Regions from separate parts of the Streptomyces sp. NPDC096310 genome, predicted to be linked through region 1. Evidence: riboswitches for the same ligand, from Rfam matches in the RefSeq annotation. Region 1 holds a riboswitch; each other region holds the start of a gene.
The links. Region 1 has a riboswitch for cyclic di-AMP ahead of ACIQ7D_RS02505 (peptidoglycan DD-metalloendopeptidase family protein). Riboswitches for the same ligand answer to the same signal wherever they lie in the genome.
Positions count from the first base shown of each region.

Region 1 (4,841 bases):
CGGACTCGGTCAGGCTGCGCGGGCGCTGGGCGATGCTCCAGGCCGCCCGCAAGGGGCTCTTCGCCCAGATGGTGGTCGTACCGCTGCTCCAGAAGCACCGGATCCTCACCCAGGTCTCCGGTGACCATCTCGAAGTGATCAAACTGATTCCGCCCCTGATCATCGGGGAGGGCGAGGTGGACCGTTTCGTGGCCGCCTTCACGGCCGTGATGGACGACGCACACGGCGGGGGCGGACTGATGTGGGACTTCGGGAGGACACTGGTGAAACAGGCCGTCGCCAACCGGTAGGGCTGGGTGTCTTCTTTTGCCTCACGGGTAAGAAATTTGCCCCGGAGGAAAGTTCCTGGCGCAATGGACGTATGAGCACACCCCCCGCCGGAGAGGCGGCCGACGCGCTGCCCGACCAGCTTCCCGACGTCGCGCCGCGCCTGCGCGAACTGCGCCGCGGCCGCCGGCTCACCCTGGAGGCCGCGGCCCGGCGGGCGGGGCTCTCCCCCGCCCATCTCTCCCGGCTGGAGACGGGCCGCAGACAGCCCTCCCTGCCCATGCTGCTGGGACTGGCCCGGATCTACGGGACGACCATCTCCGAACTGCTCGGCGAGGCGCCCCCGGAGCGCGAGCCGATCGTCCGGGCCGGCCGTACCGAACCCGTCGAGGCCGACGGATGGACGTACCACCAGGCGGGCGGCCCCGGCCGCGCCATGCAGCCGCTGCGGCTCCGGGTGCCGTACGGGGCGCAGGGCGACCTGGTCCGCGTACACCCCGGTGAGGAGTGGCTGTACGTCCTCGACGGCCGGCTCCGGCTGAGCCTGGGCGGCAGCCTGCATCTGCTCGGCCCCGGGGACAGTGCGCACTTCGACTCGCTCACCCCGCACCGCATCGCGGCGGCCGGCCCCGAGGGGGCCGAGCTGCTCTTCGTCCACACCCTGCTCCAGAGCCCGGCCGCCGACCTGTGCCTCGGCGACCCGGCCCACCGTGTCTGACCCGCTGAGAGAGGCCCCCGTCATGTCGGAGACAGAGCAGCCGGTGCCTCACGAGGGAGCGCCGGAACATGTGATGGACGAGGAGAAGAAGTTCCCGCGCGGGCTGGTGATCCGGCTCTTCGCCTATCTGGTCGCCGGTCATATCTTCGCGGCCTTCCTCTATCTCCTCTTCCACCTCGGGGCCCAGGGGCAGTGACGGCCCGGCCGCGACGGAGCACCGGCGGCCTCAGCCCTCGTCCAGGAGGCGGCCGCGCAGCCGTTCGCGGGTCCCGGGCATGAGGCCGAGGCCGTCGGACAGATAGCGGTCGGTGGAGCCCCAGGTCCTTCCGATGGCCTCGAACGCGGCGGCGAGATAGCCGGCGCGGGCGTCGAAGAGCGGGCTCAGCAGCGCCGACGCCTCATCCGACACCGCGGCGGGCGTGCTGACGGCGCGGCGGAAGAGGTAACGGCGGTGCGGGTCGTTCGACGTGAGGTAGTCCGCCTCGATCGCCTCCGGCTCCACCCCGACCGCGAGCAGCACCACGGCCACCGAGATACCGGCGCGGTCCTTGCCCGCCGCACAGTGCAGCAGTGCGGGGAGGCTGTCCTCCGCGAGTGCGTGCAGCAGACGGCTGTGCTCCGCCGCGCGCTCCGTGACGATCGCGCCGTACGAGCGGATCATCCGGGCCGCGGCTCTGCCGTCCCCGAGGAGCGCGCGGAGCTGGTCGAGGTCGCCGTGCCGGACCATCCGCCAGAACTCGGCGCCGTCGGCCGGGTCGGAGAGCGGGATGTTCACATGACGTACGCCCGCCAGCGCCACGTCCGCGCCGTCCAGCCTCAGATCGGCCGAGTTGCGGAAGTCGAAGATCGTGTGCAGACCCAGGCCGGTGAGGAAGGCGGCGTCCTCGACGGTGGCGTGGGCGAGATGCCCGCTGCGGTAGAGCGCGCCGTACCGCACCCGCCGTCCGTCCACGGTCGGAAGGCCGCCGACATCACGGAAGTTGCGTACTCCGGACAGCTCGGGCTCGGTGGACGGGACCTGCGGCGACTGCTGCGTCACGGCTGCTCCTGCGGGTCTGCCGTCGGCGCCGATCGCCGGCGGAGTCGGCCCCCGACCCTACGACATCCCCTGGCGCGCCGGTCGGTTCGGCGGAACGGCGGGCAAGCGTCCGCGTACGGAGCGGGCACACGGGGAGAAAACGCCCAAACAGCCCGCTGTCCGTATTGACTGATTCCGCATAACCTGCCCCGGTCGCGGGGGAGATGGGTGGCGCCCCGTGAGCAGGATCATATCCGTGACGTTCCGTGGTGACGGCGCGAAAGGGAAAGGCCCCCTCGAAAGGGAATTGGAGGGGGGACTCCACGCAGGGTGACGGGCGATCTTCCGCCGGCAGGACAGGTACGCAGCCGATGGAAAAGGGTGGCTTGTTCCGGCCGTCCCACTCGCCTACGTTCACCCTCAATCCGAGCGGAACGCCGAATCCTGCCGCCGCCTCGGGGACACCATCCACCCATTCACGCGTGGCAGGAGCGGGGGAACCAGGTAGTACGCCGTTCCGGTGCTCCGGCACCAGGGACGGCTCGGGGTGAAGTCGCGCACCACGCGCGGCCGGGCAGCTCCAGCCCGAACCCGACAGCTCACCTCGTAGGCGCCGGAGAGGAATTCGCCATGCCCGCGAAGGGTAAGCACCGCCGCCCGAGGACCAATCCGTTCTCGCGCGGATTCATCGCCGCAGGAACGGGCGGCGCCGCCATCGCGCTGCCGCTCATCGGCGCCACCGGCGCGCACGCCGCGCAGCAGGCCGCACCCGCCGCCGCTCCGCAGACCGCGCCGACCACCGCGCAGAACCTGTCCGCCGCCCCGCAGGGAGGCGCCGCGACGCAGGTCACCCGCTCCGAGGGCACCAGCGTCCACACGTACGCGGTGGTCGCCGGTGACTACCTCTCCAAGATCGCCGACGAGCAGAACGTACAGGGCGGCTGGCAGCGCCTGTACGAGGACAACCGCCAGGCCGTCGGCGCCGACCCCGGGCTGATCCACCCCGGCCTGAAGCTCACCATCGGCGGCAAGGGCGCGAGCGCCCGCTCGGAGGCGCCCGCCGCCTCGAAGCCGTCGAAGCCGTCGAAGACCGAGTCGTCGAAGCCGAAGTCGTCCACGTCGTCGAAGGCGCCCTCGTCCGGCACGTCCTCCTCCACGCCGGCCAAGAAGGCGGCGCCCGCCGCGGAACCGGCCGCGCGCAGCAGCGCGTCCGGCTTCACCCTGCCGGTCGACGGCGTCGGGGTCGGTACGGCGTACCGCGCCGCGGGCGGAAGCTGGTCCAGCGGCTACCACACCGGTGTGGACTTCGTGGCCTCCACCGGCACCACCGTGAAGGCGGTCGGCGCGGGCACCGTCGTGACCGCGGGCAACGGCGGCTCGTACGGCAACCAGATCGTCATCCGGCACGAGAACGGCCTGTACTCCCAGTACGCCCACCTCTCCTCCCTCTCCGTCTCGGCCGGCCAGAGCGTCACCACGGGCCAGCAGATCGGACTCTCCGGGGCCACCGGAAACGTGACCGGGCCGCACCTGCACTTCGAGATCCGCACGGGACCGGAGTACGGCTCGGACATCGACCCGCTGGCCTTCCTCCGGCAGAACGGCGTCTCCATCTGACCCGTCCGGCGAACACCGCGACACCCGCGTTTCCCGTGCGGCCCGGCACCGAATGTGCCGGGCCGCACGGCTTTTCGCTATTCCCACTTGAAAGAAAATTGACCGATGGTCTTTCTCACCCCACGTCAACCCCCGCCTACGGTCGCGTAGGTCACATGACCGGGTGGAAAATACCCTGCTGTGGCAGACGATTCGAGAGCAAGAAGAGACAAGATATTCGGGTCGTACGCGGCGATCGGTGACAGCTTCACGGAGGGCGTGGGAGATCCAGGACCCGACGGGCTGTTCGTCGGCTGGGCGGACCGGCTCGCGGTCCTGCTCGCCGACCAGTTTCCGGTCTCCGGTGCGACGGCCGACCCCGTCCACGGCGACTTCCGCTACGCCAACCTCGCCGTACGCGGCCGGCTCCTCGACCAGATCGTCGCGGAGCAGATCCCCCGGGCCAAAAAGCTCGCCCCTGACCTGGTGACCTTCTGCGCGGGCGGCAACGACATCATCCGCCCCGGCACCGACCCCGACGATGTCGCCGAGCGCTTCGAGCGGGCCGTCGCCGACCTCACCGGCGCCGTCGGCACGGTCATGCTGGCCACCGGCTTCGACACCCGCCGCGTGCCCGTCCTGCGCCATCTGCGCGGCAAGATCGCCACGTTCAACGAACACACACGGGCCATCGCCGACCGCTACGGCTGCCCCGTCCTCGACCTCTGGTCCTTCAGGACCGTCCAGGACCGGCGGGCCTGGGACGGCGACCGGTTGCATCTGTCGGCCGAGGGCCACACCCGGGTCGCGCTGCGCGCCGGGCAGGTGCTGGGCGTCGACGTACCCGCCGACCCGGACCAGCCCTGGCCGCCGCTGCCCCCGCGCGGCACGCTCGAAGTACGGCGCGACGACATCCACTGGGCCCGCGAGTACCTGGTGCCCTGGATCGGACGGAGGCTGCGCGGCGCCTCCTCCGGCGACCACATCGAGGCGAAGAGGCCGGACCTGCTGCCCCTGAAGCACTGACACGGCCCGGATCCCGGGCGGCGGGGGCGGCCCCGCGTGACCTCACGCCCCCGCCGGGATCCGCTCCAGCACCCCGCCGGCGAAGACGTCGTACAGCGGCAGCGTCTCCAGATGGACATAGCCGATATGGCAGTCGCACACCGCCAGCGGACAGGCCCGCGGCGCGAGCGCGCGCCGGTACGAGCCGTCGTAGAGACGGCCCAGCTCGGCGCGGAC
Region 1 covers NZ_JBIWFO010000001.1:637,166-642,006, forward strand. Annotated here, with positions in the region: gene ACIQ7D_RS02485 (aspartate aminotransferase family protein) at 1-290, shown strand, start outside; gene ACIQ7D_RS02490 (helix-turn-helix domain-containing protein) at 362-985, shown strand; gene ACIQ7D_RS02495 (DUF6126 family protein) at 1,008-1,181, shown strand; gene ACIQ7D_RS02500 (tyrosine-protein phosphatase) at 1,212-2,024, opposite strand; cyclic di-AMP (ydaO/yuaA leader) riboswitch at 2,463-2,629, shown strand; gene ACIQ7D_RS02505 (peptidoglycan DD-metalloendopeptidase family protein) at 2,634-3,620, shown strand; gene ACIQ7D_RS02510 (SGNH/GDSL hydrolase family protein) at 3,801-4,625, shown strand; gene ACIQ7D_RS02515 (STM4011 family radical SAM protein) at 4,668-4,841, opposite strand, start outside.

Region 2 (4,841 bases), on a different contig from region 1:
CCGGCGCGCACGCCCCGTACTTCACCCGCAACGTCCTGGTCGTCCAGGACTCCGAGGGCCGGACCGGCGTGGGCGAGGTGCCGGGCGGTGAGCGCATCACCCGTACCCTGCGCGAGGCGCAACCCCTGGTCGTCGGGGCCTCGTTGGGCGACCACAAGCGGGTGCTGCGCGTCCTGGGGGAGCGGTTCGCCGGCCGGGACGCGGCGGGGCGCGGGGAGCAGACCTTCGACCTGCGCACCGCGGTGCACGCCGTGACGGCCGTCGAGTCCGCACTGCTCGACCTGTTGGGCCAGCACCTGGAGGTGCCGGTGGCCGCGCTGCTCGGGGAGGGCAAGCAGCGCGACGCGGTCCGTGTCCTCGGCTACCTCTTCTACGTCGGCGACCCCGGCAGGACCGATCTGGAGTACGTCAGGGAACCCGGCGCCGACGTGGAGTGGTACCGCCTCCGCCGCGAGGAGGCGCTGACCCCGGAGGCGATCGTCCGGCAGGCCGAGGCGACGTACGAGCGCTACGGCTTCCGGGACTTCAAGCTCAAGGGCGGTGTCCTGCCGGGAGCGGAGGAGGTCAAGGCCGTACGCGCGCTGAAGGAACGCTTCCCCGGGGCCCGGATCACCCTCGACCCCAACGGCGCCTGGTCGCTGCGGGAAGCGGTCGAACTGTGCCGGCCCCTGGCCGGCACGCTCGCGTACGCCGAGGACCCCTGCGGGGCCGAGGACGGGTTCTCGGGCCGGGAGATCCTGGCGGAGTTCCGCCGGGCCACCGGACTGCCCACCGCGACCAACATGGTGGCGACGGACTGGCGTCAGCTCACCCATGCGATGGCGCTCCAGTCGGTCTCCATCCCGCTCGCCGACCCGCACTTCTGGACCATGCGGGGATCGGTGCGGGTGGCCGAACTCTGCCAGGCGACGGGGCTGACGTGGGGCTGCCACTCCAACAACCACTTCGACATCTCGCTGGCCATGATGGCCCACTGCGGGGCCGCCGCCCCGGGGGAGTACAACGCCCTGGACACCCACTGGATCTGGCAGGAGGGCCTGGAGCGGCTGACCGTGACGCCCCCGCGGATCGCAGGCGGCGAGGTCGCCGTCGACGACACCCCGGGTCTCGGCGTCCAACTCGACATGGACCGGCTCCTTTCGGCCCATGAGCTGTATCGGGAGAAGAGCCTCTCCGGCCGGGACGACGCCGCGGCGATGCGCTTTCTCGTACCGGACTGGGAGTTCGACGGCAAGCGGCCCAGCCTGGTGCGGTGAAAAGGCGTCCGCTGATACGACAGGCCGTCAGAAGAATGAATCCGGCGGCGAATCCGGTGGCGTTCCCGGTCAATTCCCGCGGACTGTTCCCAGTTGTCGGGGCGTCGGGCGGGAGGGCGCGGGGCGGAGAGCCCCGCACCTGACCCATAAGGGCGTTTTGTCCACCATTTCTGTTAAGTGAATTTAGGTGGCATTGCGGGCTCTTGAAGCATTGAAAGGCTTTTGCCTGTCCGATTATTCCGTTACGTTCGTGACGTGCGTCACGTGGGCGTGGGCCGGCGGGCGGAGCGAGGCGGCCGCTTTCTCTCATGAGAGACGAAAGTTGAGTTCCCGGGACGGCTCCGAAAGGGCGATTGCCCCGAAAATTCGGAACTTGTGCCGTCCTGATATCTCGCTTACGTTCTCGTCCATCCGGATGGAACGCCAAATCCTGCCGCTGTCCGGAAACCCACACACCTATCCGTCAGAAGGCAGGAGCGGGGGACCCAGGTAAGTCGCCGGTCCGGATTTTCCGGAACGGCTCGGGGTGAAGCCGTACGCACCGCCGTACGGCCGGGCATCTCCAGCCCGAACCCGACAGCTCACCTCGCAGGCGACGGAGAGGAATTCGTCGTGCCCAGAAACGCCAAGCACCGCCGCCCCAGAACCGGCTCGATCGCCCGACGCCTCGTCGCGGTGGGCACCGGGGGCGCCGCCCTCGCGATTCCGCTGGTCTCCGCGGCCACCGCGCAGGCCGCGACCCCGGCGACGCAGCACGTCAGCGCCGCCAAGGCCGCGCAGGCCCCCGCCGCCGCGACGAAGGCCACCAGCTACGTCGTGGTCTACGGCGACTCGCTGTCCAAGATCGCGCACAAGCACTCCGTCAGCGGCGGCTGGCAGAAGCTCTACGCGGACAACCGGAGCGCCATCGGCGCCGACCCGTCGCACATCCACCCCGGCCTGAAGCTGGCCCTCAAGGGGAAGGCGGCGGCCACCGCCGCCAAGCCGGCCACCGCCGCCAAGCCGGCCACCGCCGCCAAGGCGAGCGCGAAGACCGCCACGACCGGCACCGTCACCCAGGCCGCGGTGAAGACGTACAGCGACAACCTGGACGGCTGGATCCGCGAGTCGCTGGACATCATGGCCCGCCACGGGATCCCCGGCAGCTACGAGGGCATCCACCGCAACATCATGCGGGAGTCCTCGGGCAACCCGAACGCCATCAACAACTGGGACATCAACGCCCAGAACGGCGTCCCGTCCAAGGGTCTGCTCCAGGTCATCGCCCCGACGTTCCAGGCGTACCACGTGCCCGGCACGTCGACGGACAGCTACGACCCGGTCGCCAACATCACGGCCGCGTGCAACTACGCCGCCGCCCGGTACGGCTCGATCGACAACGTGAACGGTCCCTACTGACCCGACCCGCGCCGCCCCACGGGCGACGAACGCACCGGGCCCCGGCCCCGCCGTCCAGCGACGGCGGGGCCGGGGCCCGTTCCATCGCCCCGCGCGTCACCCACGCCGCGCGCGCAGCTCCCGTACCCCCGCCACCACCAGCACCAGCGCCGTCGCGCCCAGGGACCACAGGAGCTGCGGGCGGGCCGTGTCGTCGGCGAGCATCAGGACGAACACCGTCCCCATCGCGGCGAGCGTCACCCAGGTCAGGCCGGGGAAGAGCCACATCCGCAGCACCAGGCGCTCCGGTGTCTCCCGCTCGATCCGCGGGCGCAGCCGGAGCTGTGACACCGCGATCATCGCCCAGACGAAGAGCAGCACCGCGCCGACCGCGTTGAGCATGTACAGGAAGACCGAGTCGGGCCACTTCAGATTGAGCAGGACGGAGACGAACCCGAACGCCACCGACGCCAGCACCGCCCGCCGGGGCACCCCCGCGCCGCCCACCTTCAGCAGGGCCTTCGGCGCCTCGCCCCGTTCGGCCAGCGAGAAGACCATCCGGGACGATCCGTAGAGGTTGGCGTTGAGCGCCGAGAGCAGCGCCACGAACACCACGATGTTCATGATCTGCCCGGCCGACGGGATGCCGATCGCGTCGAGGACGGTGACGTACGGGCTGAGCCCCGCCTTCTGCGCCGTCCAGGGCAGCACGGCCACGATGACCGCCATCGAGCCGACGTAGAAAAACAGGATCCGGACGACCGCGCTGCGCACCGCGCGGGCCACCGAGCGCACCGGGTCGTCGGACTCGGCCGCCGCGATCGTGACGACCTCCAGACCGCCGAAGGCGAAGATCACGGCGAGCACCCCGGACGTGACGCCCTGCCAGCCGTTCGGGAGGAAGCCGCCCTCTCCGGTCAGGTTGTCGAGACCGGCCGGGCTGGTGTCGGGCAGCACACCGAAGACCGCGAGCAGTCCGAGCACCAGGAACGCGACGATCGCGAAGACCTTCAGGGCAGCGAAGTAGAACTCGAACTCGCCGAAGTTCTTCACGGCGGCGAGGTTCGCGCCTGTGAAGACGACCATGAAGACCAGCACCCAGGCCCACTGCGGCACGGAGGGCAGCCAGCCGTTCGCGATCTGCGCCGCGCCTGTCGCCTCCACGGCGAGGACGACGACCAGCAGGAACCAGTAGAGCCAGCCGACGCTGAACCCCGCCCACCGGCCGAGCGCGCGCTCGGCGTGCACGGAGAACGAGCCCGACGCGGGCATCGCCGTCGACATCTCGCCCAGCATCCGCATCACGCACATGGCGAGCGCGCCCGCGATCAGATACGAGACGACGATGCCGGGCCCGGCCAGTGCGATCCCGGCGCCGGAGCCGACGAAGAGCCCGGCGCCGATGACACCGCCGAGCCCGAGCATGGTGAGGTGGCGCTGCTTGAGCCCGCCGGCCAGTGGTTCGCCGGAGTCCGAGGCAAGCCCGGGGGCGGGGTGGTGGGGGGTGCGGTCGTGCATGGGGTGGGTTCAGACTGCTTTCGGGGCTGGTGAGGACGGGGAGATGCGGCCCTGGCAGTCTCCCCGGACGGCCCCGGTCCAGGCAAAACGTTTCCTCCGGATGCGATGCCGGGCACCGTGCGACGTCTCGCGCCCGCCTCGGCCGCCACCGGATCCGGCGGCGGCCGAGGCGGGCGCGAGACGGGCACGGGCTACGCGGCGAGGGTTACGCGTCCAGCGGCGGCCGGTGGGTCGGGGAGCCGGCGATGCTGCCGCCGGTCCTGGTGACCGTGGGGTCGAACTCGGTGAGGGTGAGCTGGAACCCGACCGGACGGCGGGCGGCGACCGGCTCCAGATGCTTCTGAGCCGCCGCGAACAACTCGTCCGCTATCCGGCTCTTGACCTCCTCGGGGCGGCCGGGCGCGATCGTCAGCCTGATCTGCACATGGCCGTTCTCGGGCCCGGCCTCCGGACGGTCCCCGACCCGCGCGGCGGTCGCCGGCATGGCGAGGGTCCGGGTGCCCCAGCGGGGGAAGACGCCCAGCGCGCGGGCGGTCTCGTGCAGGGCGTCGAGGAGGGTGTCGACGTCCAGATCCTCGGCCAGGTTCGGGGTGTACTCGACGATGATGTGCGGCACCTTCGGATCTCGCTTTCGTCATCCGTACGGGAGACGCCGGAGCCCCGGCGACATCCGTTGAGTCTGCCCGTCGC
Region 2 covers NZ_JBIWFO010000011.1:4,371-9,211, forward strand. Annotated here, with positions in the region: gene ACIQ7D_RS21215 (enolase C-terminal domain-like protein) at 1-1,256, shown strand, start outside; cyclic di-AMP (ydaO/yuaA leader) riboswitch at 1,700-1,864, shown strand; gene ACIQ7D_RS21220 (transglycosylase SLT domain-containing protein) at 1,869-2,654, shown strand; gene ACIQ7D_RS21225 (amino acid permease) at 2,751-4,151, opposite strand; gene ACIQ7D_RS21230 (hypothetical protein) at 4,357-4,767, opposite strand.
Region 2: linked by a shared signal. The riboswitch ahead of ACIQ7D_RS21220 (transglycosylase SLT domain-containing protein) and the one ahead of ACIQ7D_RS02505 (peptidoglycan DD-metalloendopeptidase family protein) in region 1 are both predicted to bind cyclic di-AMP.

Region 3 (4,841 bases), on a different contig from region 1:
CCGTGCTGTTCGGCGACCCGCAGCTCGCGCTGACCGCCGTCGACCGCGTCCTGGACATCACCGCGGACGAGGTCAGGGCCGTCGCCGCGGCGCGGCTGCGCCCCGACAACCGGGCGGTGCTGGTCTACGAACCGGTCACCCCCGAAGACGCCGACGCCGCCGACCAGGACGAGACCGACGAGCACGAGGGGGCGGACCAGTGACCGACGCTGCCGTGACCATGGAGTTCCATCCGCAGCCGACCGCCGGCGAGGCCAGGCCCTGGGCCTTCCCCGCCCCCGAGCGCTCCACGCTCGGCAACGGCCTGACGGTGCTGCGCTGCGACCGCCCCGGCCAGCAGGTGGTGGCCGTCGAGATCAATCTCGACGCCCCGCTGGACGCCGAGCCCGAAGGGCTCGACGGTATCGCCACGATCATGGCGAGGGCGCTCTCCGAGGGCACCGACAAGCACAGCGCCGAGGAGTTCGCCGCCGAGCTGGAGCGCTGCGGCGCCACCCTCGACGCGCACGCGGACCACCCGGGCCTGCGGGTCTCCCTGGAGGTCCCCGTCTCCCGGCTGCTCAAGGCGCTCGGCCTGCTCGCCGAGGCGCTGCGCGCCCCCGCCTTCGCGGACAGCGAGGTCGAACGGCTCGTACGGAACCGGCTCGACGAGATCCCGCACGAGACCGCCAACCCGGGCCGCCGCGCCGCCAAGCAGCTCTCCAAGGAGCTGTTCCCGGCCTCCCTGCGCATGTCACGGCCGCGCCAGGGCACCGAGGAGACCGTGGAGCGCATCGACGCCGCGGGCGTCCGCGCCTTCTACGAGGCGCACGTACGCCCCGCCACGGCCACCGCGGTCGTCGTGGGCGACCTCGCGGGCGTCGACCTGGACGCGATCCTCGCGGACACCCTCGGCGCCTGGACGGGCGACACGGCCGCGCCCCGGCCCGTGCCGGCCATCACCGCCGACGACACAGGACGGGTGGTCATCGTGGACCGCCCCGGCGCCGTCCAGACGCAGCTCCTGATCGGCCGGATCGGCGCCGACCGGCACGACCGGGTCTGGCCCGCGCAGGTGCTGGGCACGTACTGCCTGGGCGGCACGCTCACCTCCCGGCTCGACCGCGTCCTGCGCGAGGAGAAGGGCTACACCTACGGCGTACGCGCCTTCGGCCAGGTCCTGCGCTCCTCCGCGCCGTCCTCCCCGGACGGGGGGACGGGCGCCGCGATGCTCGCCATCAGCGGCTCCGTTGACACCGCGTCCACCGGCCCCGCGCTCGACGACCTCTGGACGGTGCTGCGCACCCTCGCCGCCGAGGGGCTCACGGACGCCGAGCGCGATGTGGCCGTGCAGAACCTGGTGGGGGTAGCGCCGCTGAAGTACGAGACGGCCGCCTCCGTCGCGGCCACGCTGGCCGACCAGGTCGAGCAGCACCTCCCGGACGACTTCCAGGCGCGGCTCTACGCGCGGCTGGCCGAGACGGGCACGGTCGAGGCGACGGCGGCCGCCGTCAACGCCTTCCCCGTGGACCGGCTCGTCACCGTCCTGGTCGGGGACGCGGCGCAGATCAAGGAGCCGGTCGAAGCGCTCGGAATCGGCGAAGTGACGGTTGTCACAGGCTGATCCGGCTTTCGAGGGAACCCCGGCGACCGCGGTCGCCGGGGTTCTGCTTTATGTCCACCTTTGGTGGGGAGCGTGCTCGTCTGCCCTGTGGTGTGCGCTACAAAAAACCTTGTCTGTTTGGTTATTGAAAGACGAGCCGCTTAGCGTCGGTCCGGCTGTTCGCCGTTGCGCCGCATCCGTGGCACCGAACAGCCATCGCCGAGTCCCCGTCAGCCGCTACCAGGCTGCCCGGGAGCCGGGGACCCACCGTCCCTGGGGTGAATCGGACGGCCTTCGCGGGCACACCGCGCGCGGAGGGGTCCGTAGGAGACCTTCCTGCTCCGAACCCGTCAGCTAACCCGGTAGGCGAGAGGGAAGGAAAGGACCAGCCACTCCATGGCGTTCACCCGTGCCACCGGGAAGCACCGCGCCCCGAACCGCGTCACCTGCAAGGGCGCGAGCGCCGCCGGGTTCGCGACGCTGACCGCGACCGGCGTCATCGGCTCTCTCGCCTCCCCGGCGCTCGCCGCCGACAGCTCCACCGAGGCCGCCGCACACACCGGACTGACCCAGGTCATCGCCATCGGCGACGCCGTCGCCGGAGCGGTCGACGACCAGGCACAGGCCCAGCGCCACGCCGCCGAGAAAGCCGAGCGGCTGAAGGCCGAGGCCAGGGCGCGGGCCGCCGCGAAGGCCGAGGCGGAGCGCAAGGCGGAGGCCCGCGCGCAGGAGCTGCGCGCGGAGCGGGAGCGCGCCGCGCGCGCCGAGGAGCGCAAGCGGCTGAACACCTTCCAGCTCCCCGTCGCCGGCTCGTACGTCACCACCGGCTACCACTCCGGCGGCTCCCTCTGGTCCTCCGGCAGCCACTCGGGCGTCGACTTCCGCGCCGCGTCCGGCACCTCGGTCGTGGCCGTCGGCGCGGGCACCGTCGTCGAGGCCGGCTGGGGCGGCTCGTACGGCAACAACATCGTCCTCCGGATGACGGACGGCACCTACACCCAGTACGGGCACCTCTCCTCGATCAGCGTCTCCGTCGGCCAGAGCGTCACCCCGGGGCAGCGGATCGGCCTCTCGGGCGCCACCGGCAACGTCACGGGACCGCACCTCCACTTCGAGGCCAGGACGAGCGCCGACTACGGCTCCGACATGGACCCGGTCGCCTATCTCCGTACGCACGGCGTGGCGGTCTGACCGCTCGCCGCCCCACCCGCGCACCGCTTCCCGCGAAGGCCCCGGCTCCCCGACGGGGCCTTCGCGCCGCCCTGCCGACGGCCAAAAGATATCCATGGATTCCGGGCACCCATCGGAAATTCGCGTTGATTGCAATAGAGTCACGGAACAGGCGTCAATCGGCTGCGTTTCGCGCGGATTAAGGCGGAGGTTCGGACATGCGCATTCCGGCGCACTCGGTATGCACAGCTATTCGCGACGACATCGTCTCCGGGCAGTTCGAGCGGGGTGGCCGGCTCACCGAGGAGCAGCTCGCACGGCGCTACGGCGTCTCCCGCGTCCCGGTGCGCGAGGCCCTGCGCACGCTGGAGTCCGAGGGCTTCGTGACCACGCGCCGCCATGTCGGCGCCTGTGTCGCCGAGCCGACCGAGCAGGAGGCCGCCGACCTGCTGGAGGTACGGCTGCTGCTGGAGCCGCTGGGCGCGGCGCGCGCCGCCCAGCGCCGTACGGAGGCCCACCTCAAGGTCCTGCGCGGACTGGTCAGACTGGGCCAGGAGCGGGCCCGCAGGGGCCAGGGCGAGGATCTGCGCGCGCTGGGCGCCTGGTTCCACGAGACGCTGGCCCAGGCGTCCGGAAGCCCCGCGCTCACCTCGCTGCTCACCCAGCTCCGGCACAAGATCGCCTGGATGTACGTGGTCGAGCAGCCCAGCCACCCGGTGGAGTCCTGGGCGGAGCACGGCGCGATCGTGGACGCCGTGGCGCGCGGCGACGGCGAACGCGCGCGGGCGCTCACCACCCTGCACGCGGAGCGCACGATGCCGGTGCACCGGCTGCGCCGCCCCGGACGCGGCCCCGGCCACGGCCGCGAAAAGGTGAGGGCTTCGCAACACGGCGTAAACACTGCGAGCGCACAGCATTAACAATCGAGCCGTATACAAAGAAAGAGAAATTGGCGCGGCCTATTTTTTGCTGCCCGCACGAAAAGACGGAGCCGTGGTCCACCGAATTCGGTGGACCACGGCTCCGTCGTGGAAATGCTCTCCGGGCCGGTCTCCGGGGAGTCCGGTCCGATCAGACCGTCTCGGGCAGCTCGTCGAGCCCTTCGGCGACCAGCTTGGCCAGCCGGTCCAGGGCGGCGTCCGCGCCCTCGGCGTCGGAGACCAGCACGACCTCCTCGCCGCCCTGCGCACCCAGACCGAGCACCGCGAGCATCGACGCGGCGTTGACAGGGTTGCCGTCGGCCTTCGCGATCGTCACGGGAACGCCGGCGGCCGTGGCGGCGCGGACGAAGATGGAGGCGGGACGGGCGTGCAGGCCCTCGGCCCAGCCGACATTGACGCGGCGCTCAGCCATGGTGTTGCCCTTCAAGTCGCAAAAAGTCTCAAAACAGATGTCCGGACCAGACTCTCATGGGGCGCCGAACAGCTCCCCGTCACCCCCGATCGCCGGTCACGGGCCCCGCCCCCGCCGTACGCTTGCCCCATGGAGCACCCGCGGGACCACGCGTATCCAGGGCACTGGGAGGCGGACGTGGTGCTGCGCGACGGCGGTACCGCCCGGATCAGGCCCATCACCACCGAGGACGCGGAGCGCCTGGTCAGCTTCTACGAACAGGTCTCCGACGAGTCGAAGTACTACCGCTTCTTCGCGCCCTATCCGCGCCTCTCCGACCGTGACGTCCACCGCTTCACGCACCACGACTACGTGGACCGGGTGGGACTCGCGGCGACGGTCGGCGGTGAGTTCATCGCGACCGTACGCTACGACCGCACCGACGAGCACGGACGGCCCGCCTCCGCCCCCGCCGACGAGGCCGAGGTCGCCTTCCTCGTGCAGGACGCGCACCAGGGCCGCGGCGTCGCCTCCGCCCTGCTGGAGCACATCGGCGCCGTCGCCCGCGAGCGGGGCATCCGCCGGTTCGCCGCCGAGGTGCTGCCCGCCAACGCCAAGATGATCAAGGTGTTCCGGGACGCCGGCTACACCCAGCGGCGCAGCTTTGAGGACGGCGCTGTACGGCTCACCCTCGACCTGGAACCGACCGCCGAGTCCCTGGCCGTCCAGCGCGGCCGTGAACAGCGCGCGGAGGCCC
Region 3 covers NZ_JBIWFO010000029.1:48,596-53,436, forward strand. Annotated here, with positions in the region: gene ACIQ7D_RS33405 (M16 family metallopeptidase) at 1-203, shown strand, start outside; gene ACIQ7D_RS33410 (M16 family metallopeptidase) at 221-1,603, shown strand; cyclic di-AMP (ydaO/yuaA leader) riboswitch at 1,790-1,966, shown strand; gene ACIQ7D_RS33415 (M23 family metallopeptidase) at 1,979-2,773, shown strand; gene ACIQ7D_RS33420 (GntR family transcriptional regulator) at 2,971-3,672, shown strand; gene ACIQ7D_RS33425 (HPr family phosphocarrier protein) at 3,824-4,105, opposite strand; gene ACIQ7D_RS33430 (GNAT family N-acetyltransferase) at 4,235-4,841, shown strand, end outside.
Region 3: linked by a shared signal. The riboswitch ahead of ACIQ7D_RS33415 (M23 family metallopeptidase) and the one ahead of ACIQ7D_RS02505 (peptidoglycan DD-metalloendopeptidase family protein) in region 1 are both predicted to bind cyclic di-AMP.